DNA from 3 places in the Streptomyces sp. NPDC107765 genome. Region 1 is predicted to be linked to each of the others. Evidence: riboswitches for the same ligand, from Rfam matches in the RefSeq annotation. Region 1 holds a riboswitch; each other region holds the start of a gene.

Evidence for each region. A riboswitch is a leader RNA that binds a small molecule or an ion and turns the genes downstream of it on or off. The one in region 1 is predicted to bind S-adenosylmethionine.
Region 2: another riboswitch for S-adenosylmethionine. It lies ahead of ACZ7MX_RS39095 (amino acid ABC transporter permease); the one in region 1 lies ahead of thrC (threonine synthase).
Region 3: another riboswitch for S-adenosylmethionine. It lies ahead of ACZ7MX_RS37450 (aminotransferase class V-fold PLP-dependent enzyme); the one in region 1 lies ahead of thrC (threonine synthase).

What each region holds. Positions count from the first base shown of each region.
Region 1 covers NZ_JBVKBL010000002.1:771,986-781,378, reverse strand. Annotated here, with positions in the region: gene ACZ7MX_RS07900 (hypothetical protein) at 1-234, opposite strand, end outside; gene ACZ7MX_RS07895 (alpha,alpha-trehalose-phosphate synthase (UDP-forming)) at 352-1,794, opposite strand; gene ACZ7MX_RS07890 (glucosyl-3-phosphoglycerate synthase) at 1,842-2,804, opposite strand; SAM riboswitch class I at 2,991-3,137, shown strand; gene thrC (threonine synthase) at 3,155-4,456, shown strand; gene ACZ7MX_RS07880 (MoaD/ThiS family protein) at 4,512-4,790, shown strand; gene ACZ7MX_RS07875 (cold-shock protein) at 5,291-5,494, shown strand; gene groL (chaperonin GroEL) at 5,809-7,431, shown strand; gene ACZ7MX_RS07865 (DUF998 domain-containing protein) at 7,812-8,573, shown strand; gene ACZ7MX_RS07860 (FG-GAP-like repeat-containing protein) at 8,830-9,393, shown strand, end outside.
Region 2 covers NZ_JBVKBL010000029.1:4,726-14,118, forward strand. Annotated here, with positions in the region: gene ACZ7MX_RS39050 (hypothetical protein) at 21-227, opposite strand; partial or broken gene ACZ7MX_RS39055 (transposase) at 291-365, shown strand; gene ACZ7MX_RS39060 (alpha/beta hydrolase) at 814-2,367, shown strand; partial or broken gene ACZ7MX_RS39065 (DinB family protein) at 2,536-2,999, opposite strand; partial or broken gene ACZ7MX_RS39070 (IS5/IS1182 family transposase) at 2,980-3,159, shown strand; gene ACZ7MX_RS39075 (GNAT family N-acetyltransferase) at 3,626-4,063, shown strand; gene ACZ7MX_RS39080 (GNAT family N-acetyltransferase) at 4,337-5,215, shown strand; partial or broken gene ACZ7MX_RS39085 (HoxN/HupN/NixA family nickel/cobalt transporter) at 5,154-5,414, opposite strand; gene ACZ7MX_RS39090 (GntR family transcriptional regulator) at 5,581-6,372, opposite strand; SAM riboswitch class IV at 6,583-6,691, shown strand; gene ACZ7MX_RS39095 (amino acid ABC transporter permease) at 7,039-8,088, shown strand; gene ACZ7MX_RS39100 (amino acid ABC transporter ATP-binding protein) at 8,151-8,915, shown strand; gene ACZ7MX_RS39105 (ABC transporter substrate-binding protein) at 8,969-9,393, shown strand, end outside.
Region 3 covers NZ_JBVKBL010000024.1:82,515-91,907, forward strand. Annotated here, with positions in the region: gene ACZ7MX_RS37415 (L,D-transpeptidase) at 1-798, shown strand, start outside; gene ACZ7MX_RS37420 (DNA-binding transcriptional response regulator) at 842-1,243, opposite strand; gene ctaE (aa3-type cytochrome oxidase subunit III) at 1,518-2,138, shown strand; gene qcrC (cytochrome bc1 complex diheme cytochrome c subunit) at 2,216-3,025, shown strand; gene qcrA (cytochrome bc1 complex Rieske iron-sulfur subunit) at 3,022-4,083, shown strand; gene qcrB (cytochrome bc1 complex cytochrome b subunit) at 4,080-5,717, shown strand; gene trpD (anthranilate phosphoribosyltransferase) at 5,858-6,922, shown strand; SAM riboswitch class IV at 7,015-7,132, shown strand; gene ACZ7MX_RS37450 (aminotransferase class V-fold PLP-dependent enzyme) at 7,325-8,698, shown strand.

The sequences.
Region 1 (9,393 bases):
CTGCCGCTGCACGGTGTACGCACCCTGGGGGCCCGGCCCCACGGCTATCGCCCCCGACGGCGCGGCGGGGGACGACGCCCCCGAACTGCCCGAACCCCCCTTGGCGTCGGGATGGGTCCGGGCGGACGAACACCCGCCGGCCGCGAGGACCAGCACGGCGACGGCCGCCAGCGTGGACGTACGGACCGTGGACTTACGGACGGAAAGCGGCAGGGCACGCGCGGAGTTCGGCATGGAGAAAGAACTACCCCACCGCGGCCCACCACAGCCCGCGCCCCGGTGGCACCGACCTGAACAGCGCGTGGTGCGGGCCAGTGCCCGCCGCCCCAGCGCGCCCCGCGCCGCCCCCGCTCACCCCTGCCGCAACGCCCCCAACTGGTCCAGGAACCAGCGGGCCGGCGGCAGCGCGGTGGCCGCCGCGGCCAGCCGCTCGGTGCGCTCCGCCCGCTCCCCGGCCTTCATCGACAGCGCCTCGTGCAACGCCCGCGCCGTACCGCCCACGTCGTACGGATTGACCGTCAGCGCCGCGGCCCCCAACTCCTCGTGGGCGCCGGCCTCCCGCGACAGCACCAGCGCGCAGCCCTCCTCGGACACCACCGGGATCTCCTTCGCGACGAGGTTCATCCCGTCCCGGATCGGATTGACCAGCGCCACGTCCGCCAGCCGGTACGCCGCCAGCGACCGCGCGAAGTCGTCCTTCACGTGCAGCACCACCGGCCGCCAGCCGGCCGTGCCGAACTCGGCGTTGATCTCCTCGGCCAGCCGCCCCACCTCCGCGGTGTACTCCCGGTACACCGCCAGGTCCTGCCGCGAGGGGTACGCGAAGGCGACGTGCACCACCCGCTCCCGCCACTCCGGCCGGTCCACCAGCAGCTCGCGGTAGGCCAGCAGCCCGCGCACGATGTTCTTCGACAGCTCCGTGCGGTCCACCCGCACGATGGTCCGGCGCGCCGCCCCGTCCGGGCCGGTGCCGATCTGCTCGCGCAGCGCCGCCAGTCGCTCGTCCACGTCCGCCCGCCGCGACCGCTCCCGCAGGAACCCGGCGTCCGCCCCCAGCCCGTACACCCCGAGCCGGGTGCCGCCGGTGCCGCCCAGCACCTCGGCGCAGCAGGCGCTGAACGCGTCCGCCCAGCGGTGCGTCAGGAATCCCAGCTGGTCGGCGCCCGTCATCCCGCGCAGCAGCTGCTCGGCGATCCCGTCCGGCAGCATCCGGAAGTACTCCGGCGGCGCCCAGGGGGTGTGCGAGAAGTGCGCGATCTTCAGGTCCGGCCGCAGCGCCCGCAGCATCCCCGGCACCAGCGCCAGGTGGTAGTCCTGCACCAGCACCGCCGCGTCCCGGCCCGCCTCGTCGGCGAGCGCCTGCGCGAAGGCGTGGTTGTACGCCTCGTACGCCCCCCACTGCCGCCGGAACTCCGCGTCGAAGACCGGCTCCAGCGGCGTCTGGTAGAGCATGTGGTGGACGAACCAGAGCACCGAATTGGCGATGCCGTTGTAGGCGTCGGCGTGCACATGGGCCGGGATGTCCAGCATCCGGACGCGCTGTCCGCCGGTGTCGGCCGGGTCCAGCGCGCCCCCGGCCCGCCGCGCCGCCTCCCGGTCGCCCTCACCGAGCGCGGCACACACCCACACCGCATCGGTCTCGGGACCGATCGCCGACAGCCCCGACACCAGCCCGCCCCCGCCCCGCTTCGCGGTCAGCGCCCCGTCGTCGCCCAGGGCGTACGAGACCGGTCCGCGATTGGACGCGACGAGAACCTCGGCACCTGCGTTCACCACACTGCGCTCGGAGACCATGTCGCGAGGTTAACCAGTGACAGATCCGTGCAAACGTGCGACGCGGGTCAGGCCGCCCGCCTGGCCGCGTATTCCGGGATGTCGGCCATGGGCGGCCGTTCCTCGGTGTCCACGTCCGTGGTGCGGGGCACGAAACCCGCGTCGCCGCGGTCGAACTGGGTGAGCCGCGGCCGCACCAAGTGACCGCGCGCGAGCCGGAGTTGGGCGGTGCGGTAGATCGCGGCGGCCATCCGGCCGAGGGCCTGGCCGTCCTGATGGCGGTGCTTGCGTACGCCGACGTCCACCTGGGCGAGCGCGTCCAGGCCGACGGTGTGCAGCGCGTCGACGAGCAGACCCAGTTCGACGCCGTAGCCGACCGGGAAGGGCAGCCGCTCCAGCAGGGCCCGGCGGGCCGCGTACTCGCCGCCCAGCGGCTGGACGAAACCGGCCAGCTGCGGCCAGTGCAGGTTGAGCAGCGGACGCGCGACGAGTTCGGTGACCCGGCCGCCCTGGCCCGGACCCGCGCCCGCGCCCCCGGTCTCCAGCGGGCGGTCGTACATCGCCTTGACGAACTGCAGGTCCGGATCGGTCAGCAGCGGCCCGACGATCCCGGAGACGAAGGTCGCGGAGAACTCGCGCAGATCGGCGTCGACGAAGCAGATGATGTCGCCGGTGGTCGCGAGCAGCGAGCGCCACAGCACCTCGCCCTTGCCGGGGACGGCGGGGATCCGCGGCAGGACCGCGTCACGGTGGACGACCTTGGCGCCGGCCGCCGCCGCGACGTCGGCCGTCCGGTCGGTGGAGCCGGAATCCAGCACCACCAGCTCGTCGACCAGCGGGACGGCGTCGGTCATCAGCTCGGCACGGATCGCCGTCACGATCGTGCCGACGGTGGCCTCCTCGTCCAGTGCGGGCAGCACGACACTGACCGTCCGGCCCGTCTGGCGCTTGGCCGCCAGCAGCTGATCCAACGGGCGATCGGCAGCCGACCAGGAGCGGCTGCGCAGCCAGCGCTCCACCTCTTCCAGCACGTCTACGACTCCTCGGTGGCCGCCGGTGCAGCGGTCGTCAGGTGATCCATTGTGTGATCCATCTCGCGGTTCGGACGACTATCTCAACCGTCAGTTCCTTCGGTTACAGTCTTGAACAACGCGGATGACCCTCGCATGTCGGGGTCGCCACGCGACAAACGCCTGGGTTTCGGCCCAGCGCCATACCGCTCATCCAGAGGGGCAGAGGGATACGGCCCGTTGAAGCCCCGGCAACCCTCCAGTCGGTCTCGGCGTGTGACGCGCGCGAGGCTCCCGGCTAGGGAAGGTGCCAAATCCGTCTCGCGACGAGATGCGCCGCGAGGAAGATGAGGAGAAAGGGCCTCGCCTCCATGGCTGTGCAAGTCACCGAAACCGCCGGAACCGCTGCCACCCCCGCCCCCGTCGCTCTGGGCCCCGCCGTCGCGCTGTCCTGCCGGGAGTGCGGTGAGCGCTTCGACCTCGGCCCGATCTTCGCCTGTGCCAGCTGTTTCGGGCCGCTCGAAGTCGCCTACGACCTGCCGAGCGGCGACCCTGAGGCCCTGAGGAAGCAGATCGAGGCCGGCCCGGACAACATCTGGCGCTACGCCCCGCTGCTCCCGGTCCCCGCCGACGTGGCCGAGAAGCCGAACCTCAACCCCGGCTTCACCAAGCTCGTCAAGGCCGACCGGCTCGCCGCCGAGCTCGGCGTCACCGGCGGCCTGTACGTCAAGGACGACTCCGGCAACCCCACCCACTCCTTCAAGGACCGGGTCGTCGCGATCGCCGTCGAGGCCGCCCGCGCCTTCGGCTTCACGACCCTGTCCTGCTCCTCGACCGGCAACCTCGCCGGTGCGGTCGGCGCCGCGGCGCGCCGCGCGGGCTTCAAGTCCTGCGTCTTCATCCCGCACGACCTGGAGGCCGGCAAGGTCGTCATGGCCGCGGTCTACGGCGGTGACCTGGTCGGCATCGAGGGCAACTACGACGACGTCAACCGCTTCTGCTCGGAGCTCATCGGCGACCCGCTCGGCGAGGGCTGGGGCTTCGTCAACGTCAACCTGCGGCCGTACTACGGCGAGGGTTCCAAGACACTGGCGTACGAGATCTGCGAGCAGCTCGGCTGGCGGCTGCCGGACCAGATCGTCATCCCGATCGCGTCCGGCTCCCAGCTGACGAAGATCGACAAGGGCCTCAAGGAGCTGATCGCCCTCGGGCTGGTCGAGGACAAGCCGTACAAGATCTTCGGCGCCCAGGCGGAGGGCTGCTCGCCGGTGTCGACGGCCTTCAAGGCCGGGCACGACGTCGTGCGCCCGCAGAAGCCGAACACCATCGCCAAGTCGCTGGCGATCGGCAACCCGGCGGACGGCCCGTACGTGCTGGACATCGCGCGCCGTACGGGCGGTGCGGTGGAGGACGTCAACGACGAGCAGGTCGTGGATGCGATCAAGCTGCTGGCCCGCACGGAGGGCATCTTCGCGGAGACCGCGGGCGGCGTGACCGTCGGCGTGACCAAGAAGCTCATCGAGGACGGTGTGCTCGACCCGGCGCTGACCACCGTTGTCCTCAACACGGGTGACGGTCTGAAGACACTGGACGCGGTCGCGCCGACCACCGGGCCCACGGCGACGATCCGTCCGAACCTGGATGCGTTCCGCGCGGCCGGCCTGTCCGGCTGAGCCCGCGCCGCTCTTCGCACCCGTACTCCGTAATCCCTGTCCGGAAGGCAGAACCATGAGCGTCAAGGTCCGCATCCCCACCATCCTCCGCACGTACACCGGCGGCGAGGCCGAGGTCACCGCCGAGGGCGCGACCCTCTCCGAGGTGATCGCCGACCTGGAGAAGAACCACCAGGGCATCGCGGCCCGGGTGCTCGACGACGCCGGCAAGCTGCGGCGCTTCGTGAACGTCTACGTCAACGATGACGACGTCCGCTTCGAGCAGGGCCTCCAGACGCCGACGCCGGAGGGCGCGGGCGTCTCGATCATCCCCGCGGTCGCCGGAGGGTGCTGACCTTCCGTCCCGATTCTTGATCCGCGGCCCCTCCTGGCGCGCGGGATCATCCGGACGTTGATCGAACAGGCGTGGATTTGCGCCATCTCTTCCCCCGCTTGACCGGAATTGCCCCGTCCATCGAAATCGGACGGGGCAATTCCGTTTCGTGAAAGGGGATAGCATTGTGGCGATCTCCTCGGTGTATATGTCCCGGGGTATGCCGAGCGCATAAGAAACCGTGCCGAGTTGTGCTCAAAGTGTGTGCGGCATTTGTCGGTTAGGCACGTCTATGCCCGGCCCGGGTTGCCCGGGAGAATCGCGATTTCGCCGCATATAGCCGATTCTCCGGTGCCAGAATTCTCGTCCGATTGACCTGTTGCGCTGGGCATCGGTCCAGATACATTCAGCGGCGGTCGACGCGTTCCGGCGCACACCCCACGGGCCTTTCGCGGGGTGAGGTCTGACCCGGGTCCGCGGAGTGCGGTCCTGCGCAAGGGCCAGTAATAGGGGAGTTAGGCATGGCTCAGGGCACCGTCAAGTGGTTCAACGCGGAGAAGGGGTACGGCTTCATCGCGGTCGACGGTGGTGCGGATGTATTCGTCCACTACAGCGCGATCCAGATGGACGGCTACCGCACCCTTGAGGAGGGCCAGCGGGTCGAGTTCGAGATCTCGCAGGGCCAGAAGGGGCCGCAGGCGGACATGGTCCGGGTGGCCGGCTGAGGCGCCGACCGACTGCTGCGTTGTGAAGGCCCGTACCCCTGAAGGGGTACGGGCCTTCTGCCGTGCGACCCAAGGGGCGGACCTCCCGGCTGCCGCCCCTCGACGGGTGGCCACGCCCTGAACGGCTTGCACTCACATGCCCCGAGTGCTAATCATTGCGTTAGCACTCTCCCAGTGAGAGTGACAACGAAGGACCGGGTCGGTGAGGCCCGCAGGCCGGGTGGGGCAAGGAACCACACAGGCTTGCAGGTCGTCCGTCGCGGGCGCCAGCGCGGTCCGGAGCAATCCACCCCAGTCCGGGAGGACCACTTCACATGGCCAAGATCATCGCGTTCGACGAGGAGGCACGGCGCGGTCTCGAGCGCGGGATGAACCAGCTCGCCGACGCCGTCAAGGTCACCCTCGGCCCCAAGGGCCGCAACGTCGTCCTCGAGAAGAAGTGGGGCGCCCCCACGATCACCAACGATGGTGTGTCCATCGCCAAGGAGATCGAGCTCGAGGACCCGTACGAGAAGATCGGCGCCGAGCTGGTCAAGGAGGTCGCGAAGAAGACGGACGACGTCGCCGGTGACGGCACGACGACCGCGACCGTCCTGGCCCAGGCCCTGGTCCGCGAGGGCCTGCGCAACGTCGCCGCCGGTGCCAACCCGATGGCCCTGAAGCGCGGTATCGAGAAGGCCGTCGAGGCCGTCTCCGCCGCCCTGCTGGAGCAGGCGAAGGACGTGGAGACCAAGGAGCAGATCGCCTCCACCGCCTCCATCTCCGCCGCCGACACCCAGATCGGCGAGCTGATCGCCGAGGCCATGGACAAGGTCGGCAAGGAAGGCGTCATCACCGTCGAGGAGTCCCAGACCTTCGGTCTGGAGCTGGAGCTCACCGAGGGTATGCGCTTCGACAAGGGCTACATCTCGGCGTACTTCGCCACCGACATGGAGCGTATGGAGGCGTCGCTCGACGACCCGTACATCCTCATCGTCAACTCCAAGATCGGCAACGTGAAGGACCTGCTGCCGCTCCTGGAGAAGGTCATGCAGTCCGGCAAGCCGCTGCTGATCATCGCCGAGGACGTCGAGGGCGAGGCCCTGTCGACCCTGGTCGTCAACAAGATCCGTGGCACCTTCAAGTCCGTCGCCGTCAAGGCCCCGGGCTTCGGTGACCGCCGCAAGGCCATGCTCGGCGACATCGCCATCCTCACCGGTGGCACCGTCATCTCCGAGGAGGTCGGCCTCAAGCTCGAGAACGCCGGTCTCGACCTGCTCGGCCGCGCCCGCAAGGTCGTCATCACCAAGGACGAGACCACCATCGTCGACGGTGCCGGTGACAGCGAGCAGGTCCAGGGCCGGGTCAACCAGATCCGCGCCGAGATCGAGAACAGCGACTCGGACTACGACCGCGAGAAGCTCCAGGAGCGTCTGGCGAAGCTGGCCGGCGGCGTGGCCGTCATCAAGGCCGGTGCCGCCACCGAGGTCGAGCTCAAGGAGCGCAAGCACCGCATCGAGGACGCCGTCCGCAACGCGAAGGCGGCCGTCGAGGAGGGCATCGTCGCCGGCGGTGGCGTGGCCCTGCTGCAGGCCTCCTCGGTCTTCGAGAAGATCGAGCTGGACGGTGACGAGGCCACCGGTGCCGCGGCTGTGAAGCTGGCCCTGGAGGCCCCGCTGAAGCAGATCTCGGTCAACGCCGGCCTTGAGGGCGGCGTCGTGGTGGAGAAGGTGCGCAACCTGGCCGTCGGCCACGGTCTGAACGCCGCCACCGGCGAGTACGTCGACATGGTCGCCGAGGGCATCATCGACCCGGCCAAGGTCACCCGCTCCGCGCTGCAGAACGCCGCCTCCATCGCGGCGCTCTTCCTCACCACCGAGGCCGTCATCGCCGACAAGCCGGAGAAGGCCGCCGCGGCCGCTCCGGGCGGCATGCCGGGCGGTGACATGGACTTCTGATCCACCGCGCCGGACCTCCGGCCCGCTGGACCAGAACGCGCTGATCCTCCCGGATCACCCGTCCTGAACGTCGGGGCGGCACCCTCCTCCCAGGGGGTGCCGCCCCGACGGCGTTTGCGCCCCGGCCCGCCGCCGTGCCCTGAGCTTCTCGGGGTGAGGACGGCACGGCGGTTACGCTGTGCACCGGATCGGCTATGAACAGTCACGGTCAAGGGTCTCGGGGTGGCCGCGCCCCCTGTGATCGCAAACGAAGGAGTGTTCGTGCGAGCCAGGGTGCGTAGAGGTCTGATCAGGTCCGATGTGGGCGGCAACTGATCATGTCCGGGCAGGAGCGGAACGCGAACCGGCAGGGGGGACGGGCGCGAGGCGATGACCATGCGGTGCCGCCGCGGCACGCGGGGGAAGCGGCTCTGCGGTACGCGGGAGAAACGGCGCAGCGGCACGCGGGCCGGTCCGGCGATCCCGGCCGCCGGGACGTGTGGGCGGCCCGGCTGCTCGCCGTGGCCGCCGTGCTCTACAACGGCTGGCTGCTGGAGTTCGTCCTGCCGACCGGCCTCGACCCCCGGCACTCGTACGTCAGTGAGCTGTACGCCGCCGACCAGCCGCTGCGCGGTCTCTTCGGCGGCATCGAATGTGTCTGCGCCGTCCTGGTCGTCCTGGGGGCGCTGCTGGCGTACGGCCCGGCGGCGGGCCGCTGGTCCCGTGCCGGGTGGGCGGCGCTGGCCGGTCTCGGGCTGTCGTCGCTGGCCGACGTGGCGCTGCCGATGCGCTGCGCGCCGTCACTGGAGCCCGGGTGCGAGGCCGTGCATCCCTGGCACACGGCCACCAGCGCCCTGGCCCACTTCTTCCTCTTCGCGTCGATGGCGCTGCTCAGCCGCGCCGCCGTGGCCGAGCGCCCGCACCGGCAGCTGATCCGCCGGTGGGGGCCGCGGGTGCTGGCGCTGGCCCTGCCGGCCGCCGTGTGCACCGTGGGCCCGCTGTTCGGCCGGCCTGGCTGGCACGGCGTCCCGCAGCGCATCCATCTCGTGCTGGTGGGCGTGTGGTTCGCGCTGCTGGCCGCCGAATCACTCCGGTCGGCCGCGGCGGCCCGGGCGTCCGTGGCGCCCCCTGCGGAGATCCCGGCGCCTGCGCCTACTCTCTGAGCGGTCGTCACGCGAGGCCTGGGGAAGGCCGTTGAGCGGCTGGTATGTGAGGGGCGGGGGCGGGGGCGGTACAGGCCGGTTGTCACGCGGCGCCGGGGGCCCCACCGATCAGCCGTCGCGTCGCGGCGGGGCGCACACGTTCTCTTTGCGCCACCTTCACCACTCCACTACAACCCTCTTTCTCCCTCGCGGGTCTCCTCAACGCTCAACGGCGCCACCCCAACTGCCCCCGCACACCTGGGAGATCGAGCCCCGCATGGCCCACCACCTGCGTACGACCCTGGCCGCCGCGGCCGCCACCGCGCTCGCCGCCGGGCTGCTGACCGTCGCCACCGGCACCGCCTCGGCGGCGGGCCGCGCCGACGCTCCCGCCGCCGCTGCCAACGGCCGGCAGGGCGACTTCAACGGCGACGGCTACCGCGACCTCGCCGTGGCCGCGCCCGCCGCGACCGTCGACGGGAAGCAGCGCGCCGGCGCCGTCACCGTCTTCTACGGCTCCGCGCACGGCATCGACGCCGCCCGGCACGCCACCCTCACCCAGAACTCCCCGGGCGTTCCGGGCGCGGCCGAGTCCGGCGACCTGTTCGGTGGGAGCCTGGCCGCCGGCGACTTCGACTCCGACGGCTTCGCGGACCTGGCCGTCGCGGCGCCGTACGAGGACGTCTCGGGCGATGTCGACGGCGGGACCGTTCAGATTCTGTGGGGCGCGTCCGGCGGCCTCTCCGGGAGGGGCAGTGCCACCCTCGCCGACCCGGCCCCCGCGCAGCACGACCGCCTCGGTGCGGCGCTGGCCGCCGGCGACTTCGACCGGGACGGCAGG
Region 2 (9,393 bases), on a different contig from region 1:
CTACCAGCGCTCGTGATAGATCATCGCGAATTGACGTGCGGGGCGAGTCGGTGCTCCAGCAGGCTGGTGGCCAACTGGAAGATCTCGGTGCGGGGTGCCCCAGTGTGTGGGTGGACAGGCACGGTGCAGTCGATGATGCGCACCAGGTGGCCCTGCGGCGGGTCGGACAACGTCCGCTCGGCGGCGCGAGCATGGCCGTGACGGAGTTTGGACTGCGGAGTGCCCATGACCGATAGGTAGGACGGGAAGTGGGGAGGTCGTTGGGCCGGTCACCGCAGGGTCTCAACGAAATCCTGTACCGACTGCGTACTGGGGTGCCATGGCGGGATCTACCTGCGCGTTTCGGTCCATGGAAGACGGTGTACCCACAGACGTTGGTCCGCGGACGGCACCTGGGAGGGGCTTCGCGGCCGTTCCACACCGGCCGGAGGGCAGGCCGCCTTCTGGAGCAGGAGTCCGGCGTCGGCGTCGACACGGTGGAGCAGTCCCGCCGGACCTTCGAAGCAGCCGCTCGGCTGGCCGTCAGGCTCCAGGACGGCATGCGGGAGCGCGCCGTCGCCCGCGGCCCCCGGCCACAGCCTGCCCCGGTGACGGCCTTGCCGCCGCACACCCAGCAGCCCGGCGTCCAGCACTCGCCGGGCCGGACCGCAGGAGGAGTTGGGTGAGCACGGGGCGGTCTAAATTTCTGGGCACTCTCGCGAGCCGTGCTGTCGGAGGCGGCTTGTACCCTGCACTCATTCGACGATCGGACATCTCGGGTACGGGCATGCGGGCACGGGGCGGGCGTCCAGGGGCGGGAGCGCGGGGATTTCGATGAGTGACGCCCATCCGATACGAAGCCGCAGACCGGGCCTCTCGGTCGGGGCGTGCATCATCGCCGGGGTCGTCCTCGCCGCGATCGGGGCCGTCGGCGCCTGGCTCCAGCACGACGCTCCCGGCCGGAGTGCGGAGCCGCGTACGGAGTTCACCGCGAGCAACCCGCCCGCCGGTCTGCCCACCGCGCTCACCACCGGCCAGCACCTGCACTGGTCCCGCTGCACCTCGCCGCCCGCCGCGCGTACGGGCTACGACTGCGCCGCCATGAAGGCCCCCCTCGACTACCGGAAACCAGACGGCAGGACGATCGACGTCGCCCTGATCCGCCGCAAGGCCACCGGCCCGAACGCCCGGCGCATCGGCTCGCTCGTCCTGAACTTCGGCGGCCCCGGCGTGTCCGGTGTGAGTGGACTGCTCGAACGCCTCAACCAGTACAAGCCGCTCCTCGACCGCTACGACCTGGTCTCCTTCGACCCGCGCGGCGTTGGCGCGACCATCCCCGTGCGCTGCGGGAAGACCGCGGATGACACCGGCTACGACGGGGCCGACGCCTGCGCCGAGCACTCCGGGGCGCTCCTTCGGTACATCGGCACCTCGCATACCGCGCGCGACCTCGACCTGATGCGCTACCTCCTCGGCGACGAGCGGCTGCACTACTTCGGCGTCTCGTACGGAACGGCGCTCGGCGCGGTCTACGCCCACCAGTACCCGTCGCACGTCGGACGGCTCGTCCTCGAAGCGTCCGTCGATCCGACCGAGGACCTCGACGAGGAGCAGGTGTCCCAGGTCAAGGCGGTCCAGGCAGCGTTCGACCGGTTCGCCGCGCACTGCGCGGCCCGTATCCGCCACTGCCCGACCGGCGACGGGCCCGAGGAGGCCGCGCGACGCATGGCGCGCCTGGCCGACCGCCTGAAGAAGAAACCCGCCCCGGCCGGCGGCGGAAGGAACCTCGACGCCAAAGACCTCGCATACGCCGTCAGCGACCATCTCGACCTCGGCACAGACGGCTGGTCGCCGCTCGCCAAGGCCCTCACCGCCCTGATCGACCACAACGACGGCCGTCCGCTGAGCAAGGGCGCGGACGACATCGGCTCCGCCGACCGCGCGGCGACCCCGCGCAACAGCAGCCGCGCCGCCCGGACCGCGATCACCTGCGCGGACTCCAGTCTGCGCCCCGGCTTCGAACGCCTCGACAGGGACGAGGCCCGCGTCAAAGCCGCCTCACCCGTCTTCGGCGCGGCCTGGTCCACCGGCGTCTACCTCTGTTACGACTGGCCGTTCCACGGCGAGCGCGCCACGCTCCAGGTGAACGCCGATGGCGCGGCCCCTGTCCTGGTGGTCGGCGGCACCGGCGACCCGACTACGCCATACCCTGGCGCCCGCCACATGGCCCGCGCCCTGGGCGACGGTGTCGGCGTGCTCCTGACGGCCGAGGAGGAGGGCCATGGCACGTACCCGCAGAACCGCTGCGTCATGGAGACGGTCGACCAATACCTCCGCACGGGCCGTACCCCGGCCCCGGGGACGGTGTGCCGGGGCAGCATGTCCTGAGGCCCGTACGGATCCGCCGGGCGGCCGTCAGCACACCGGTTCGCTCGCAGGGGCCCCGGGCGTGCACCGCCACAACGCCCGGTCCAGGACCGCCTTCGGGCGGGTGCCGGGTCGATCGCCTGCGGCATGATCGCCGACGGATACCGCCCCGACCGCTTCGACGTCATCTCCGTTGTGGCGGGCCGTCTCCTCGATGAGGTGCAGGAGGATCCAGCGCAGGTCAACATGGAGGCCGTTGCGAATGGCTCGCTGGGCATGCTTGTCCAGGCCCATCCCGGCGACCAGCTCGCGGTAGCCGGCGCTCTGTTCGGCGTATTGGTCGAGCAACTGCGTGAGCGGGAAGTCGACGGCGATACGCATCTCGCGGTCGGGGTCCTCCTCGGTCCAGGGGCCCCGGTCTTCCTCGCCGAGGAAGACCACTTGGAACCAGTAGTACTCGACCCAGCGGTGGTGGTTGATCACTCCGCTCATGGTCATCAGCGGTGAGCCCGGCAGGAGCGCCTTGCGTGCGTTCTCCGCAGAGACGCCATCGCACTTGGCTGGGGCGGTGTCACGTGCGTAGTCGAGGACGTGGTGAGCTGGGTGCGCTCGTCCCACGCGGGCGGCGGCGCCCTGCTCGCCCAAGCCGACACCGAGGAAGACCTGGACTGGGTTGTCGCGGTGGATTCCACAATCGTCCGTGCCCCATCAGCACGCTGCCGGGGCCCGTCAAAAGGGGCATCGGACAGCGAGCCGCACGGCTACGGCCTCGGCCGGTCCCGCGGCGGACTGACGACGAAGATCCACCTCGCTGAAAGACGGCCGGTGCCGGCCCCTGGCCTTCCGCCTCACCCCTGGGCAAGCCGGCGATGCCCCCGCGTTCACCCAGGTCATGGCTGCGATACGGGTGGAACGACCCCGAGCCCTGCCAGGATTGGCCCAACGGCCAACCCACAGCGCCTATTAGGTTTACAGCTCCCACGGCTTCCGCACATACCTGCGCAAACGTAGCATCGCACACGCCATCCCGGAGAAGACGGACCAACGAAGGCACCGGCACAACCGCGGCCGTCGCGGTGGCAGGCCACCAGGATTCCGGCCTCGGGGAACATCGGTACAGCGGTTATCGGCGAGAATGATCACGGCCGTCCAGAGCGCGTTTCGAAAGGCGGGCGTTGAAGCGAAAAGGCCTGCTCAGGGTGAAGGTTCCCTGTGACGGGTAGCGTTGTCCGCCATGGGAGATCTTCGTGTCAGGACTGCCCGGCTTTCCGACCGTGACGTGATCACAGACATCCTCACGGCGTCCTGGGGCAGTACGACCGTGGTGGTGCACAGCACGGTCTACAACGCTGCGGACCTTCCGGCCCTGCTGGCCGAGGAGGACGGCCGTGTCGTGGGCCTGCTCATCTATGAGATCTCTGTCCAGGGGCTGGAAGTAGTGTCCCTGGACGCGGTGATGCGGCGCATCGGGGTGGGCAGCGTCCTGCTGGATGCTGCTGCCCAGGTAGCCCGAGAGGCCGGCAGCCGACGGATGTGGCTGGTCACCACCAACGACAATCTCGACGCGCTTCGGTTTTATCAGCGGCGTGGCATGCGGATCGTGGATGTCTCACCGGGTGCGGTCGATGCGGCCCGGGTTTTGAAGCCGTCCATCCCGCTGGTGGGCGATTACGGCATCGGACTGCACGATGAGCTGACACTAGAGCTGCGCTTGTGACTGAAGAGCCCAGCTACAGCCACTCGTTGATGGCCACGAGATACGAGGCGACCGTCCTCGTCGCGGCCATCAACGAGTGGCTGTGACCACACCCGCGCATCGCCTTTTCGTTAACCCGTTGCCCAGGAGCCAATCGGCCAGCTAGGTTCACCCAGCCGCCTGCATTGGTGCAGGCCGGCGCTGTCGACGAGGAGGTGTGGAGCACATGCGCAGGAGTGCCCAGGAGTTGAGCTCGCGTACTGACCTTTGCCACCTCCTCACGACGGAGACACCTTGTCCCTTCGCATCACCCCACTGACCGACCCCGCTCACGGGCCGCACGGCCGGCGTCTTGCCTGGTTGGCGTCGGACGCGGATTCCATCCCTGCCGGGACGGCCTTTCTGCGCCTGTTCGATGGCGGACAAGAGCACCTGGCCGAGCTCGACCTTCGTGTTCATCCCGCGGAGCGCCGCAAGGGCGTCGGCTCCCGGCTCCTCAACATCTCCGTGGCCACCGCCCGGGACAACGCCCGACGCTGCGTTGTCGCGCAGGCAGAAGCCGGATCGCCCGGCGACCACTTCCTGGCAGCGCGCGGTTTCCGGAAGGTCCTCACCTTGAGGTTCACCCGCTTGCCGCTGGCTGACGTGGATACCGCCGTCCTCGCCGAGGTCATCGAGCGTCCGCATCCCGGCTACCGGCTGATGTCCTGGCAGGGAACTGTCCCCGACGACCTTGCCCAGACGTTCGCCGCCTCACGCCGCGCCATGGACGACATGCCCATGGACGACACCGACTACGGCACCGTGACCTGGGACGTGGACCGCGTGCGGGCCGCGGCGAAGGCCGTCGAACAGCGAGGCGACCACCTGCACACCGTCGTCGCCATCGACGCCTCCAACGGTTCGATCGCCGGGTTCACCGAACTCGTCATCCCCGGCAACGGCGCAGGTGACGGCCAGCACTACGGCACCGGTGTGCTGCCCGAGCACCGTGGACACGGCCTCGGCCGATGGATGAAGGCCGAGTCGATCCGACAGGCCCATAGGGACTATCCGGACCTCGGTGGCCTCCTGACCGACACCGCCGACAGCAACACGCACATGAGACAGATCAACGACGGTCTCGGCTACGCACCCACGCACACGACACACCAGCATCAGCTCGACCTTTAGGGCCGGCCAGGCGCCAGTACGCCAGTGCCGCCGCCCACACCACCACGAACAGGCCGACGATGACGAAGCCGGCATTGTCGAGGTTGGAGGAGATCCAGCCGGTCAGTGGGTCGTTGAGGCCGAGTTTGTCGTGGAGGACGGTGACCAGCTCGATGGTGCCGATGAAGAAGGCGACGGCGATGACCATCACGGCCACGGTGGCGATGACCCAGCCGACCTTGGCCAGGTCACCGTCGGCGATGGCGGCACCGGCGTACGAGCCGACGCCGGGCAGTGCGTAGTTCCGCTGCGGGCCGAAGGTCGGGGACGTGGCCGACGGCGGCAAGAATCGGCCAGCCGAACCACATGCCGCCAGATCAGGCGTATCAGAGCGAGCGGTGCAGCAGCCCCCGCATGGTGATGCGGTCACCGCGGAACCGGATGAACTCGAGGTCGACGGGCCGGCCATCGGACAGATGGGTCAGCCGCTCCAGCATCAGCACCGCCGCACCGCGCGGCGCCTGCAGCACGGCCGCCGAGTGCGCGTCGGCGTTGACCGCCTCCAGGGTGATCTCGGCGGTGCCGAGCGGCTGCCCGGTGAGCTCCTCCAGAAGCCGGAAGATGTCGGTGTTCTCCAGGTCGGCACCGAGCAGCCGCACGCCGATGTCCAGGGGGATGTATGTGAGATCCAGCGACAGCGGCAGCCCGCCGAGCCGTCGCAGCCGCTCCACGTACAGCACCTCGTTGCCGTCCGGCACGCCCAGCCGCTCTGCCACACAGGCGGGGGCCACGACCGGCCCGACGGTGCGGACCTCATTGCTGACCCTGCCGTGTTCGTGCAGAGTCTCGGCCAGGCCCTGCAGACGGTTCAGTGCGTGCGGGTATTTCTCGGCGACCACCACCGTGCCCACCCCCGGTACCCGCTCCACCAGCCCCTCGGCGCGCAGCAGATCCGGCGCCTGGCGCACGGTGTTGCGGCTGGCTCGGTAGTCGGCACACAGGGTCGCCTCGTGCGGCAGTGCCCCGTCCGGGAACGCTCCGCCGAGCACCTGCTGCCGCAGCAGGTCCGCGAGCTGCCGAGCCTGGTCCGCGCGCAGCCGCCGACGCCACGCGGCGGCCGCGGTCGGGCTCGTCGGGTCGGCACCCTGCTGTTGGCGGAGGCGTTGTGTGGAGGGCATGGCAGGGACCGTAACCGCGTTTGCCGACCAGGTGTGTTGCCGGAGTATTGCGCCATGCCGTATCGCCACGGCGGGGCTGTGACCTGCGTGGATGCGCATGTGGGACTCGTCGGCATCTCACCAGGTTCACCCCGACTCGTTTTTTCGTCCCACAGGTCGGGCAGGCTTTGACAACCATGTCCGAGGTCTGTCTAACTTACGCCGCAGATCGGTCATGAGCGTCAGCGACAAGCCCTGGCTTGCTGACCGGCAACCCTCGCGCCGCGGTGGGGTGCCCCAGGTGACGACCGGACCGGAAGACATTCGGTAAGCGCGAGGCCCCCAGGGGCCGGAACAGTGACGGTGATGCAATGTACGCAGCTTTCGGGACGGCCGCATGGCGGCGCCGTGGCTGCCTGTTGCTGTGCGCGAACCGGTCGGTCGATCTGCTTCGCGTCAACAGCGCGCTGTGTACCGGCACCGGCACAGGCACCTGTACCGGCTGTGTCTTCTGCCAAGGCTGACGGTCTTCTGAATCTCTGATGCCACCGCTGTCGCGGTGTGCGTCCTTCCTGCCCAGCCCCCGTTCCGCGTGCCCCGTGCGCATCGTCACGCAGAGTCCTGTCGGCTCTGCGGTGCCGTTGCCGTATCTGCGGTCCGGGGTGTCCCAATTCGCTGGAGCCCTCCATGAGTCAATCTCCTGGCGCTGCGGTATCCCTCGCCTCAGCGCCTCCTGCCGAGGAGACCCCCAAACCCTCCTCCGCGCCTCGTTCCGTACGACCCGCCGAGGCCGAACGGCCGGGTGCTGACACCGCCCCGCGGCCACTGTCAGCACAGCGGATCCTGCCGCTGCGCAGACCAGGCCGCTGGATCGCCACGGCGATCGTGCTGGTGCTGGTCGCCCAGATCGTCCACGGACTGGTGACCAACCCCTTCTATCAGTGGGACCGGTTCCAGTACTGGTTCCTGCGCCCGACGATCCTCGACGGTCTGCTCATCACCCTCGAAGTGACGGCGTGCAGCGCCGTGTTGGGTCTGCTCGGCGGCATCCTGGTCGCCATGGGCAGGCTCTCCCGGAGCCCGGTGCTGCGGGCGGTCAGCTGGACCTATACATGGCTGTTCCGTTCGGTTCCGCTGATCGTGGTGCTGCTGTTCCTCTACAACTTCAGCGCGCTGTACAAGACGCTGAGTCTCGGGGTTCCGTTCGGGCCTGCGTTCTTCACCTTCGACGAGTCCCGGCTCGCCACCGACATCGTCGTCGCGGTCGTCGGACTCAGCCTGAACGAGGCGGCGTACGCGTCCGAGGTGGTGCGGAGCGGCATCCTCGCGGTCGACCAGGGGCAGCACGAGGCGGCATCGGCACTCGGTCTGCCGAAGAGCTACCAGTTCACGAAGATCGTCTTTCCGCAGGCACTGCGCTCCATCACCCCGAACTACGTCAATCTCCTGATCAATCTCATCAAGAGCACCTCGCTCGTCTTCTACGTGTCCCTGCTCGATCTGTTCGGATCCGCGCAGAGCATGGGCAGCACCTACCCGGGTGACATCGTCCCGCTGCTGCTGGTCGCCACCGTCTGGTACCTGATCCTCACGAGTGCGGTCTCGATCGTCCAGTTCTACGTCGAGCGGTACTTCTCCCGGGGCGCGACGCGCATCCTTCCGCCGACGCCGTTGCAGAAGTTGCGGACGGGTCTGCGTGATCTGCGGGCCCGAGCCCGGAGGGAGGCGGCGATATGACCACCGAGACCATCAAGACCATCGAGACCACCGAGCTGAATGAGACCACCGACACCACCGAGATACGTCCGGCTGCCGTTGAGGTCCACGACGTGCACAAGTGGTACGGCGCTCACCGGGTGCTGGACGGCGTCGAGTTGACCGTGCGGCCGGGCGAGGTCACCGTGATTCTCGGGCCGTCCGGGTCCGGCAAGTCCACCCTGCTGCGGGTGATCAACCACCTGGAGAAGCCCGAGGTCGGGTACGTCAGCGTGAACGGCGAGCCGATCGGCGTACGCCGGTACGGTGAGAGGCTCAAGGAGCTGAGCGAACGGGTCATCCTGGCCCAGCGCAGCCGGATCGGCTTTGTCTTCCAGAACTTCAACCTCTTCCCGCACCTGACCGCGCTGGACAACGTGGCGGCGGCTCCCGTTGCCACGGGGAAGCTGACCAAGCCCCAGGCCCAGGAGCTGGCCCGCGAGCTGCTCGGCCGGGTGGGTCTGGCCGACAAGGTCGGCGCCTATCCGCGGCAGCTGTCCGGTGGCCAGCAGCAGAGAGTGGCCATCGCCCGCGCGCTCGCCCTGCGGCCGGGGGTCATCCTCTTCGACGAACCCACCTCGGCGCTCGATCCCGAACTGGTCGGCGAGGTGCTGGCCGTCATCAAGGACCTGGCCACCAGCGGCACCACCCTCATCATCGTCACCCACGAGATCGGCTTCGCCCGTGAGGTCGCCGACCAGGTTGTCTTCCTCGACGAGGGCCGGATCGTCGAACAGGGCCCGCCCACCGAGGTGTTGGACCACCCGAAACACGAGCGGACCAGGGACTTCCTGAGCAAGGTGCTCTGACCCCGCCGAACACGCAACACGTCACCACAACCACTCACCGAACAAGGACCACCATGCGCACCCCCAGCCTTCGCAGCAGACTCCTCCGCGGCCTTACGGCGGGCACCGCCGTCACCACCCTCGCCATCGGCCTCGCCGCCTGCGGAGGCAACAGCGAAGCGGCCGGCAATTCCGGCAAGTCCTCCGGGACGGTCACCGTGGGCGCCCTTTCCAACGGGGCCGCCAAGGAGACCGACCTCAAGGTCTCCGAGGTCAAGTCCATCAGCGCCAAGCTGCCCAAGTCGATCGCCAAGAAGGGCAAGCTGGTCATCGGCGTCGGTGCCCTGCCCACCGGCTCCGTGCCGATTCAGTACGTGGGGGATGACCAGAAGACCCTCACCGGATCCGAGCCCGACTTCGGTCGACTGGTGGCCGCGGTCCTCGGCCTCAAGCCCGAGCTGAAGAACTCGACTTGGGAGAACCTCTTCGTCGGCATCGA
Region 3 (9,393 bases), on a different contig from region 1:
CTGAGCCAAGCCATCAAGGACCCCAAGGCCCGGGCCGTCGTCGAGAGCGCCCTGAAGGTCGACTCCATGCCGCGCGTCGAGGGCTCCTGGCACTGGGTGGACGACAAGAAGCTGCACTTCCGCCCGAAGGAGTACTGGCCCGCCCACGCCACCATCTCGGTGCACAGCAACCTGGCCGGCCTGAAGATCGCCAAGGGCCTCTACGGCGGCCCCTCCAAGCCCGTCCGGCTCACCACCGGCGACCGCCTGGAAGCCATCACCGACGCGGCGGCGCACCAGATGACCGTGCTGCGCAACGGCACGTCCATCAACACCATCCCGGTCACCACCGGCAAGCCCGGCTTCTCCACCCGCAACGGCGTCAAGGTCGTCCTGGGCAAGGAGAGCTTCGTCCGGATGCGCAGCTCCACCGTCGGCATCGCCGCCGGCAGCTCGGACTCCTACGACCTGCCGGTCTACTGGGCCACCCGGGTGACCTGGAGCGGGGAGTACGTGCACGCCGCGCCCTGGTCCGTCGGATCACAGGGCGCGGCCAACGTCAGTCACGGCTGCACCGGCATGTCCACCGGCAACGCCCAGTGGTTCTTCAACACCGTGCGGGTCGGCGACATCGTCAAGGTCATCAACAGCGGCGGCGACACCATGACGCCGTTCGACAACGGCTTCGGCGACTGGAACATGCCCTGGAAGGAATGGCGCGCCGGCAGCGCCCTCAAGAACAAGGCGTCCAGCACCACAGGAGCCGCCGAGCGCCAGCAGGACCCCGGCTCCGACGCCCGACTGCGCCCGAAGATCTGAAAGGGCCGCCACACGGCTCCCAGCGGCCCTCCAGGCCCGCGCCTCAGACCTGTACGAGGTTCCTGCGGCGCAGCAGGCCGGCCAGGGCGTCGGCGAAGGCCACCGGGTCGATCGGATGGGTCACCGCGGCGTCCGCGCGGCTCCAGGTGGCCAGCCAGGCGTCCTGCGGGCGGCCGATCAGCAGCAGCACCGGCGGGCACCGGAAGATCTCGTCCTTGATCTGCCGGCAGACGCCCATGCCGCCCGCCGGCGCGGTCTCGCCGTCCAGCACGCAGACGTCGATGCCGCCCTGCTCCAGGGCTTCGAGGACCGCCGGTGCGGTGGCGCACTCCAGGATCTCGATCTCCGGGGCATCGGCGGCCGGGCGCCGGCCGGCCGCCAGCCGGACCTGCTCGCGGGTGCCCGCGTTGTCGCTGTAGACCAGCACCGTGGCAGTCGCCTGCATCGTTCCTCCACGCTCTTCGTAGCGGCACAGCATCGGGTGGGGCTGATGGGCCGGATGCTACTCCCGCGGCAGGCCCCGGCAGCAGGGGGCGAAAGGACCGAAGATCTGCCCGACGGCCCGTCAGCGCCGGGCCCGCACGAGCCGGAGCACCGTACCGGCGGCCGGCCTTCCCTCCTTCGGGCGACGCCGGAAATGGGCCGTACGAGCAGGCCATACGTCCTTGACACACCGAACGGCACCCCCCGGAGTGAGGGCGGGATAAGCGACCGACATAATGTCGGTCGTGGCGACAGCAACGACAGTAGAAACCGGGCACGCGCACCCGTCGGTCAATCGGCCGAACCTCACCAGCGTCGGAACCATCATCTGGCTGAGTTCCGAGCTGATGTTCTTCGCGGCCCTCTTCGCGATGTACTTCACCCTTCGATCCGTGACCGGAGAGGCTTATTGGAAGGAATCGGCCAGTGCGCTGAACCTTCCGTTCTCCGCGACCAACACCACGATCCTGGTGCTCAGCTCGCTGACCTGCCAGCTCGGCGTTTTCGCGGCCGAGCGCGGCGACGTCAAGAAGCTCCGGGCCTGGTTCGTGGTCACCTTCATCATGGGTGCCATCTTCATCGGCGGTCAGGTCTTCGAGTACACCGAGCTGGTCAAGCACGAGGGCCTGTCGCTCTCGTCCGGCCCGTACGGCTCGGTGTTCTACCTGACCACCGGCTTCCACGGACTGCATGTGACGGGCGGTCTGATCGCCTTCCTGCTGGTCCTGGGCAGGACGTACGCGGCCAAGAGGTTCACCCACACGCAGGCCACCGCGGCCATCGTCGTGTCCTACTACTGGCACTTCGTCGATGTCGTCTGGATCGGCCTCTTCGCCACGATCTACCTGATCCGCTGACCGGTCCGACCGGACCCGCAGATCAGACAGACATAGCCAAAGCATCGACGCAGAAGATCCTGACACCGGGGTAATCCGTGAAAAAGCTCTCCGCACGACGGCGCCATCCGCTGGCGGCGCTCGTCGTCCTACTCTTCGCGCTGGCGGTCACCGGGGGGCTGTACGCCGCGTTCGCGCCGGCGGACAAGGCTCAGGCCGATGACACCGCCCAGTCCCTTGCCATCAAGGAGGGCAAGAAGCTCTACGCCGTGGGCTGTGCCAGCTGCCACGGCACCGGCGGTCAGGGCACGTCCGACGGCCCGAGCCTGGTCGGTGTCGGCGCGGCAGCCGTCGACTTCCAGGTCGGCACCGGCCGCATGCCGGCCCAGCAGCCCGGCGCCCAGGTGCCGCGGAAGAGGCCGATCTACAACAACGCCCAGCGCGAGCAGCTGGCGGCCTACGTCGCGTCGCTGGGTGCCGGCCCCACCATCCCGGAGAAGTCGCAGTACAACTCCGAGGGTGCCGACATCGCCAAGGGCGGCGAGCTGTTCCGCACCAACTGCGCGCAGTGCCACAACTTCACCGGTAAGGGCGGCGCCCTCACCGACGGCAAGTTCGCACCGACGCTCGAGGGCGTGGACCCCAAGCACATCTACGAGGCCATGGAAACCGGCCCGCAGAACATGCCCTCCTTCGGTGACGGCTCGCTGAGCAAGCAGAACAAGAAGGACATCATCGCGTACCTCGGCGCCGTCAACGGCGATGAATCCGAGAGCCCCGGTGGCCTCGACCTCGGCGGTCTCGGTCCGGTCAGTGAGGGGCTCTTCGGCTACATCTTCGGCCTGGGCGCGCTGGTCGCGGTCGCCATCTGGGTCGCAGCCCGGACTACGAAGGCCAAGAAGTCATGAGCGAGACTGGACGACACGAAGACGTGCCAGAAGAAAACCTGCCCGTTGAGCGGGAGGCTCACGAAGGCGCGGTGCGCCCGGCGGACGACCCGTTCGCCGACCCGGGCCTGCCGGCCCACGAGCACCGCAAGCAGGACATCGACGAGCGGGCCGCCAAGCGCTCCGAGCGCACCGTCGCCCTGCTCTTCCTGGTGTCCATGATTGCCACGGTGGCCTTCATCGCCGCCTATGTGGCCATCCCGATCGACAAGATCGTCTACATCTGGCCGATCGGCCACATCAGCGCGCTGAACTTCGCGCTCGGCCTGACGCTGGGTGCCGCCCTGTTCTGCATCGGCGCCGGCGCGGTCCACTGGGCCCGCACGCTGATGTCGGACGTGGAGGTCGCCGACGACCGCCACCCGATCGAGGCCAGCCCCGAGGTCAAGGCCAAGGTCCTGGCGGACTTCAAGGTGGGTGCCGAGGAGTCGGGATTCGGCCGCCGCAAGCTGATCCGCAACACGATGTTCGGTGCGCTGGCCCTGGTGCCGCTCTCCGGTGTCGTCCTGCTGCGTGACCTCGGGCCGCTGCCCGGGACGAAGCTGCGCACGACGAACTGGAAGAAGGGCGTTCGCCTCGTCAACCAGTCCACCAACCTCCCGCTGCGTCCCGAGGACATCGCGGTCGGCTCCCTGACCTTCGCCAAGCCCGAGGGCCTGGAGGAGGACCAGGAGGACTTCAACGAGAAGATCGCCAAGGACGCCCTGATGCTCGTGCGGATCCAGCCGCAGAACATCAAGGACAAGCAGGAACTCGCGTGGTCCCACGAGGGCATCGTGGCCTACTCGAAGATCTGCACCCACGTGGGTTGCCCGATCAGCCTGTACGAGCAGCAGACGCACCACGTGCTCTGCCCCTGCCACCAGTCGACGTTCGACCTCTCCGACGGCGGTCGGGTGATCTTCGGCCCGGCCGGACACGCCCTGCCGCAGCTGCACATCACGGTGAAGGACGGCTTCCTGGAGGCCGCCAGCGGTTTCGAGGAGCCCGTCGGCCCGAGCTTCTGGGAGCGCGGATGAGTAACGAAACAAGCGCGACCACCACGCGCCGCGGCCAGGCGCCGCGGGGCGAGCGGATCGCCGACTGGGCGGACGGCCGGCTGGGCATCTACAGCCTCGCCAAGTCCAACATGCGCAAGATCTTCCCGGACCACTGGTCCTTCATGCTGGGTGAGGTCGCGCTCTACAGCTTCATCATCATCATCCTGACCGGTGTCTACCTGACGCTGTTCTTCCACCCGAGCATGGCCGAGGTGACCTACCACGGGTCCTACGTGCCCATGCAGGGGATCCGGATGACCCAGGCCTTCGAGTCGACGCTGGACATCAGCTTCGACGTCCGGGGTGGTCTGCTCATCCGCCAGATCCACCACTGGGCGGCGCTGGTCTTCCTGGCCGCGATGATGGTCCACATGATGCGGGTGTTCTTCACCGGCGCCTTCCGCAAGCCGCGCGAGGTCAACTGGCTGTTCGGCTTCCTGCTGCTGGTGCTCGGCATGTTCACCGGCTTCACCGGCTACTCGCTCCCCGACGACCTGCTCTCCGGCACCGGCGTGCGGTTCATCGAGGGCGTCATCCTGGCGATGCCGCTGGTCGGTTCGTACCTGCAGATGTTCATCTTCGGCGGCGAGTTCCCCGGGCACGACATCATCCCGCGGTTCTTCACGGTGCACGTGCTGCTGCTTCCGGGCATCATGCTCGGCCTGCTGGTGGCGCACCTGATCCTGGTCTTCTACCACAAGCACACGCAGTTCCCGGGTGCCGGCAAGACCAACACCAACGTCGTCGGCATGCCGCTGCTGCCGGTCTACATGGCCAAGGCCGGAGGCTTCTTCTTCCTGGTCTTCGGCGTGATCTCGGTGATCGCCGCGGTCGCCAGCATCAACCCCGTGTGGGCCATAGGGCCGTACCGGCCGGACCAGGTCTCCACTGGTGCGCAGCCGGACTGGTACATGGGCTTCGCCGAGGGCCTGGTCCGTGTCATGCCGGGCTGGGAGTGGAACTTCTGGGGCCACACCATCAACTTCGGTGTGCTGATCCCGATCCTCCTCTTCCCGCTCGTCCTGGTCGCCATCGCGGTCTACCCGTTCGTCGAGTCCTGGGTCCGCGGTGACAAGCGCGAGCACCACATCCTGGACCGCCCGCGCAACGTGCCCACCCGCACCGGCTTCGGTGTGGCCTGGCTGATCGCGTACTTCGTGATGCTGATCGGTGGCGGCAACGACCTGTGGGCGACCCACTTCCACCTGTCGATCAACTCGATCACCTGGTTCGTCCGGATCGCGTTCTTCGTCGGGCCGGTGCTGGGCTTCATCGCCACCAAGCGGATCTGCCTGGGTCTGCAGCGGCGCGACAAGGACAAGGTGCTGCACGGCCGCGAGTCCGGCATCATCAAGCGCCTGCCGCACGGCGAGTTCATCGAGGTCCACGAGCCGCTCGACCAGGAGCAGCTGCACTTCCTGACGCAGCACGAGCAGCCCGAGCCGCTGGAGCTGGGCCCGGAGGTCGACGAGAACGGCGTCCGCCGCAAGATCAAGCGGTCGCAGAAGCTCCGCGCCAAGCTCTCCAAGAGCTACTACGGCGAGGACAACGTCATCCCCAAGCCCACGGTCGAGGAGTACAAGGAGATCACCAGCGGCCACGGCCACCACTGATCCCTTGCGCGCCTCGTAGCGCACCGTAGGTAGTACGCCACCCAGAGGGCCCCGTCCGCACGTCGGACGGGGCCCTCCGGCATATCGCCCCTCTCGATAGGGTGACGACATAAGCAGGACACAGACCAGGAGCGTGGACCATGAACGTTGTGACCCCGGTCGGCGGCGACAGCGTGGCGGCCCACACCTGGCCGGGCATCCTGAACGCCCTGCTCGACGGCCGCGACCTCACCGCCGACGACACCGCCTGGGCGATGGACCGGATCATGCGGGGCGAGGCCAGCGACGCCCAGATCGCCGGCTTCGCGGTGGCCCTGCGTGCCAAGGGCGAGACCGTCGCGGAGATCTCCGGCCTGGTCCGGACGATGTACGCGCACGCCCGGCTGATCGAGGTCCCGGGCCCCAGCGTCGACATCGTCGGCACCGGCGGCGACGGCGCCAAGACCGTCAACATCTCCACGATGTCCTCGATCGTCGTGGCCGGCACCGGAGCCAAGGTCGTCAAGCACGGCAACCGCGCCGCGTCCTCCGCCAGCGGCGCCTCCGACGTCCTGGAGAAGCTCGGCGTCAACCTCGACCTCACCCCGCAGCGGGTCACCGAGGTGGCCCAGGAGGCCGGCATCACCTTCTGCTTCGCGGTGAAGTTCCACCCCTCCCTCCGGCACGTCGCCAACGCCCGCGGCCAGCTCGGCATCCGCACCACGTTCAACGTGCTCGGCCCGCTGACCAACCCCGCCCGGGTGAAGGCCCAGGCGACCGGCGTCGCGGACGCCCGCATGGCGCCGATCCTGGCCGGCGTGCTCGCCGAACGCGGTTCGTCCGCCCTCGTCTTCCGCGGCGACGACGGCCTCGACGAACTGACCACGACGGCCACCTCCCGGGTCTGGATCGTGCGGGACGGCACGGTCCGCGAGGAGTCCTTCGACCCCCGCGACGTCGGCATCCCGCTCGTCCCCGTCGAGGCGCTGCGCGGCGCGGACGCCTCGTACAACGCGGACGTCGCCCGCCGGCTGCTGGACGGCGAGACCGGCCCGGTCCGTGACGCGGTGCTGCTGAACTCCGCGGCCGCGCTCGCCGCGCTGGAGCCGTCGGACGCCCCGCTGGCCGACCGCATCCGCCTCGGCATCGAGCAGGCCGCCGCGTCGATCGACTCGGGCGCGGCCAAGCGGGCGCTGGAGCGCTGGGTGGCCGCCAGCAACGCCTGAGCGGCCGGTGACGCAGGGTGTGACGCAGGGCTCAGTCCGTCATATGGACTGAGCCCTTGCGCGTAAATGCTCTTGTGGCATGATGCTGCGCAGGTCACGAGTGACAGCGACACAGGCCCCGGCCCGCTGTCCGGCAACCCTCCTTCCGTGGCGGGGTGCCCCGGGTGATGACCAGGCCGCAGGCAGCGAGGTCTGCGGCAAGCGCGGATCCCTCGCCAGGGATCCTGGTCCTCGAGGGAGAACTTCCGTGAATCAGCGAATGCGATAGGGCTCAACGGCCCCTTTTCCGCACCCTTTTTCCTTTTCACGCTGCGCCCCGCGCCGCGCGCTTCGGCACACCCGAAAGCGCCGCACGCGCCTCTGCCCCGCAGCGAATTCGCTTACGCCTCACGGGAGTTCGCCATGTCTGTTTCCGCCGTTGCCGCCGACCGTTCCGTCTGTGCCCCGCTGCCGGTCCTCGGCCGCGACGTCCTGGTCCCCCTCGTGACCGGCGGCGAGGTCGACTACGCCGCGCTGGACTACGCCGCCAGCGCCCCGGCCCTGCAGCGGGTCTGGGACGACGTGGCCGCCTACGCCCCCTACTACGGCAGCGTGCACCGCGGCGCCGGATACCTCTCGCAGCTCTCCACCGACCTCTTCGAGAACGCCCGCCGCACGATCGCCGACTTCCTCGGCTGCCGCACCGACGACCAACTGGTCTTCACCCGCTCCACCACCGACTCGCTGAACCTGCTCGCCGCCGTACTCCCGCAGAACACCCGGGTGTTCGTCTTCGAGACCGAGCACCACGCGTCGCTGCTGCCGTGGGAACAGCGCGCCGACCTGACGGTCACCTACCTCAACGCCCCGCGCACCCCGGAGCAGGCCGTCGCGACCCTGGAGCGCGCGCTCGCCGACCGCGAGCCGTACAGCCCGGCCCTGGTCTGCGTCACCGGCGCCTCCAACGTCACCGGCGAGCTGTGGCCGGTCCGCGAGCTGGCCGCCGCGGCGCATGCGCACGGCGCCCGGATCGTCCTCGACGCCGCGCAGCTCGCCCCGCACCACCCCGTCGACCTCGCCGAACTGGACGTCGACTGGGTCGCCTTCTCCGGCCACAAGCTGTACGCGCCGTTCGGCACCGGTGTCCTGGCCGGCCGCGCCGACTGGCTCCAGGACGCCGATCCGTACCTGGCGGGCGGCGGCGCCAGCCGCACGGTCTCGCGCCGCACCGACGGCGGCGTCGACGTCGAGTGGCACACCACGGCCGCCCGGCACGAGGCCGGCTCGCCCAACGTCATCGGCGCCTACGCCATCGCCTCCGCCTGCAAGGCGCTCACCGAGGCGGGCTTCGACACGCTCGTCGCCCGTGAGCAGGAGCTGATCGCGCGGGTCCGCGCGGGGCTGGCCGAGGTCCCCGAGGTGCGCGTCCTGTCCCTCTTCGGCGACGACGCCCCGCGCGTCGGCGTGCTCTCCTTCGTGGTGGACGGCTGGAACAGCTCCCACTTCGCGGCCGCGCTCTCCGCCGAGTACGGCATCGGCGTCCGCGACGGCCTCTTCTGCGCGCACCCGCTCGTCCGCACCCTGCTGGGCACCGACCCGCAGGACCCCGGCGAGTGCGGCGCCCCCGACGCGTCCCCCGGCGAGCGATCCCTCAACGCCATCCGCGTCTCCTTCGGCGCCGGCACCCCCGACGAACACGTCGACCGCTTCGTGCGCGCGGTCAGGGAACTCGTCTCCGACGGCGCCCGCTGGAACTACCGCACGGAGAACGGCCGTTGCGTACCGGCTGACGCCTGATCCCCACGTACCTGGCCGTCCCGCCGCGGTTGCTGGTCGCCGTTGCGCTTTGCGGCGCCCCGCACGTGGTTGTCTGCGGCGCCGCGGGAGTTGGTCGCCGTGGCGCCTGCGGCGGGCTGGGGTTGTGGTGGGTACGGTGACGGGCCTCCGGGGCCGGTGTTTGGGACTGCTGTCGCTTTACGTCCCAAACACCGGCCCCTCCGGCCCGTCCCCTCCCGTTGGGGGAGAGGAATGCGGTGCGTGGGGGCGGGCGTTGAGGCATGCAAGGGGACCTGGCTACCCCTACGGGACGGTCGAACAGATCCCGTAAGGGTTGCGAGGGCCCCCTGCAGGGCCTCAACTCGACGGGCTGGGGAGGGTATTCCCAACTACCCCACGACGCCAGGCACTTTCTGAACGAGGCCCGCCCCCACCGGCCTCCTAACTCCCACCAACGGGAGGGGACAGACCGGAGGACGAAGTCTGGAGGGCTGTCACCGCACTCGACACACAAACGCCCGCCGCTGGGGGTACCTCCCACGCCCTTTAGGCAGTGGGGGAGCAACGGCGAACAACACCCGCGGCGGGAGAGTCAGCTACGTGCGGGGCGCCGCAAAGCGCAACGGCGAACAACACCCGCGGCGGGACGGCCAAGTACGTGGGAGGCACCGCGAAGCGCAGCGCCCCGCGGCGGGACGGCCAAGTACGTGGGAGGC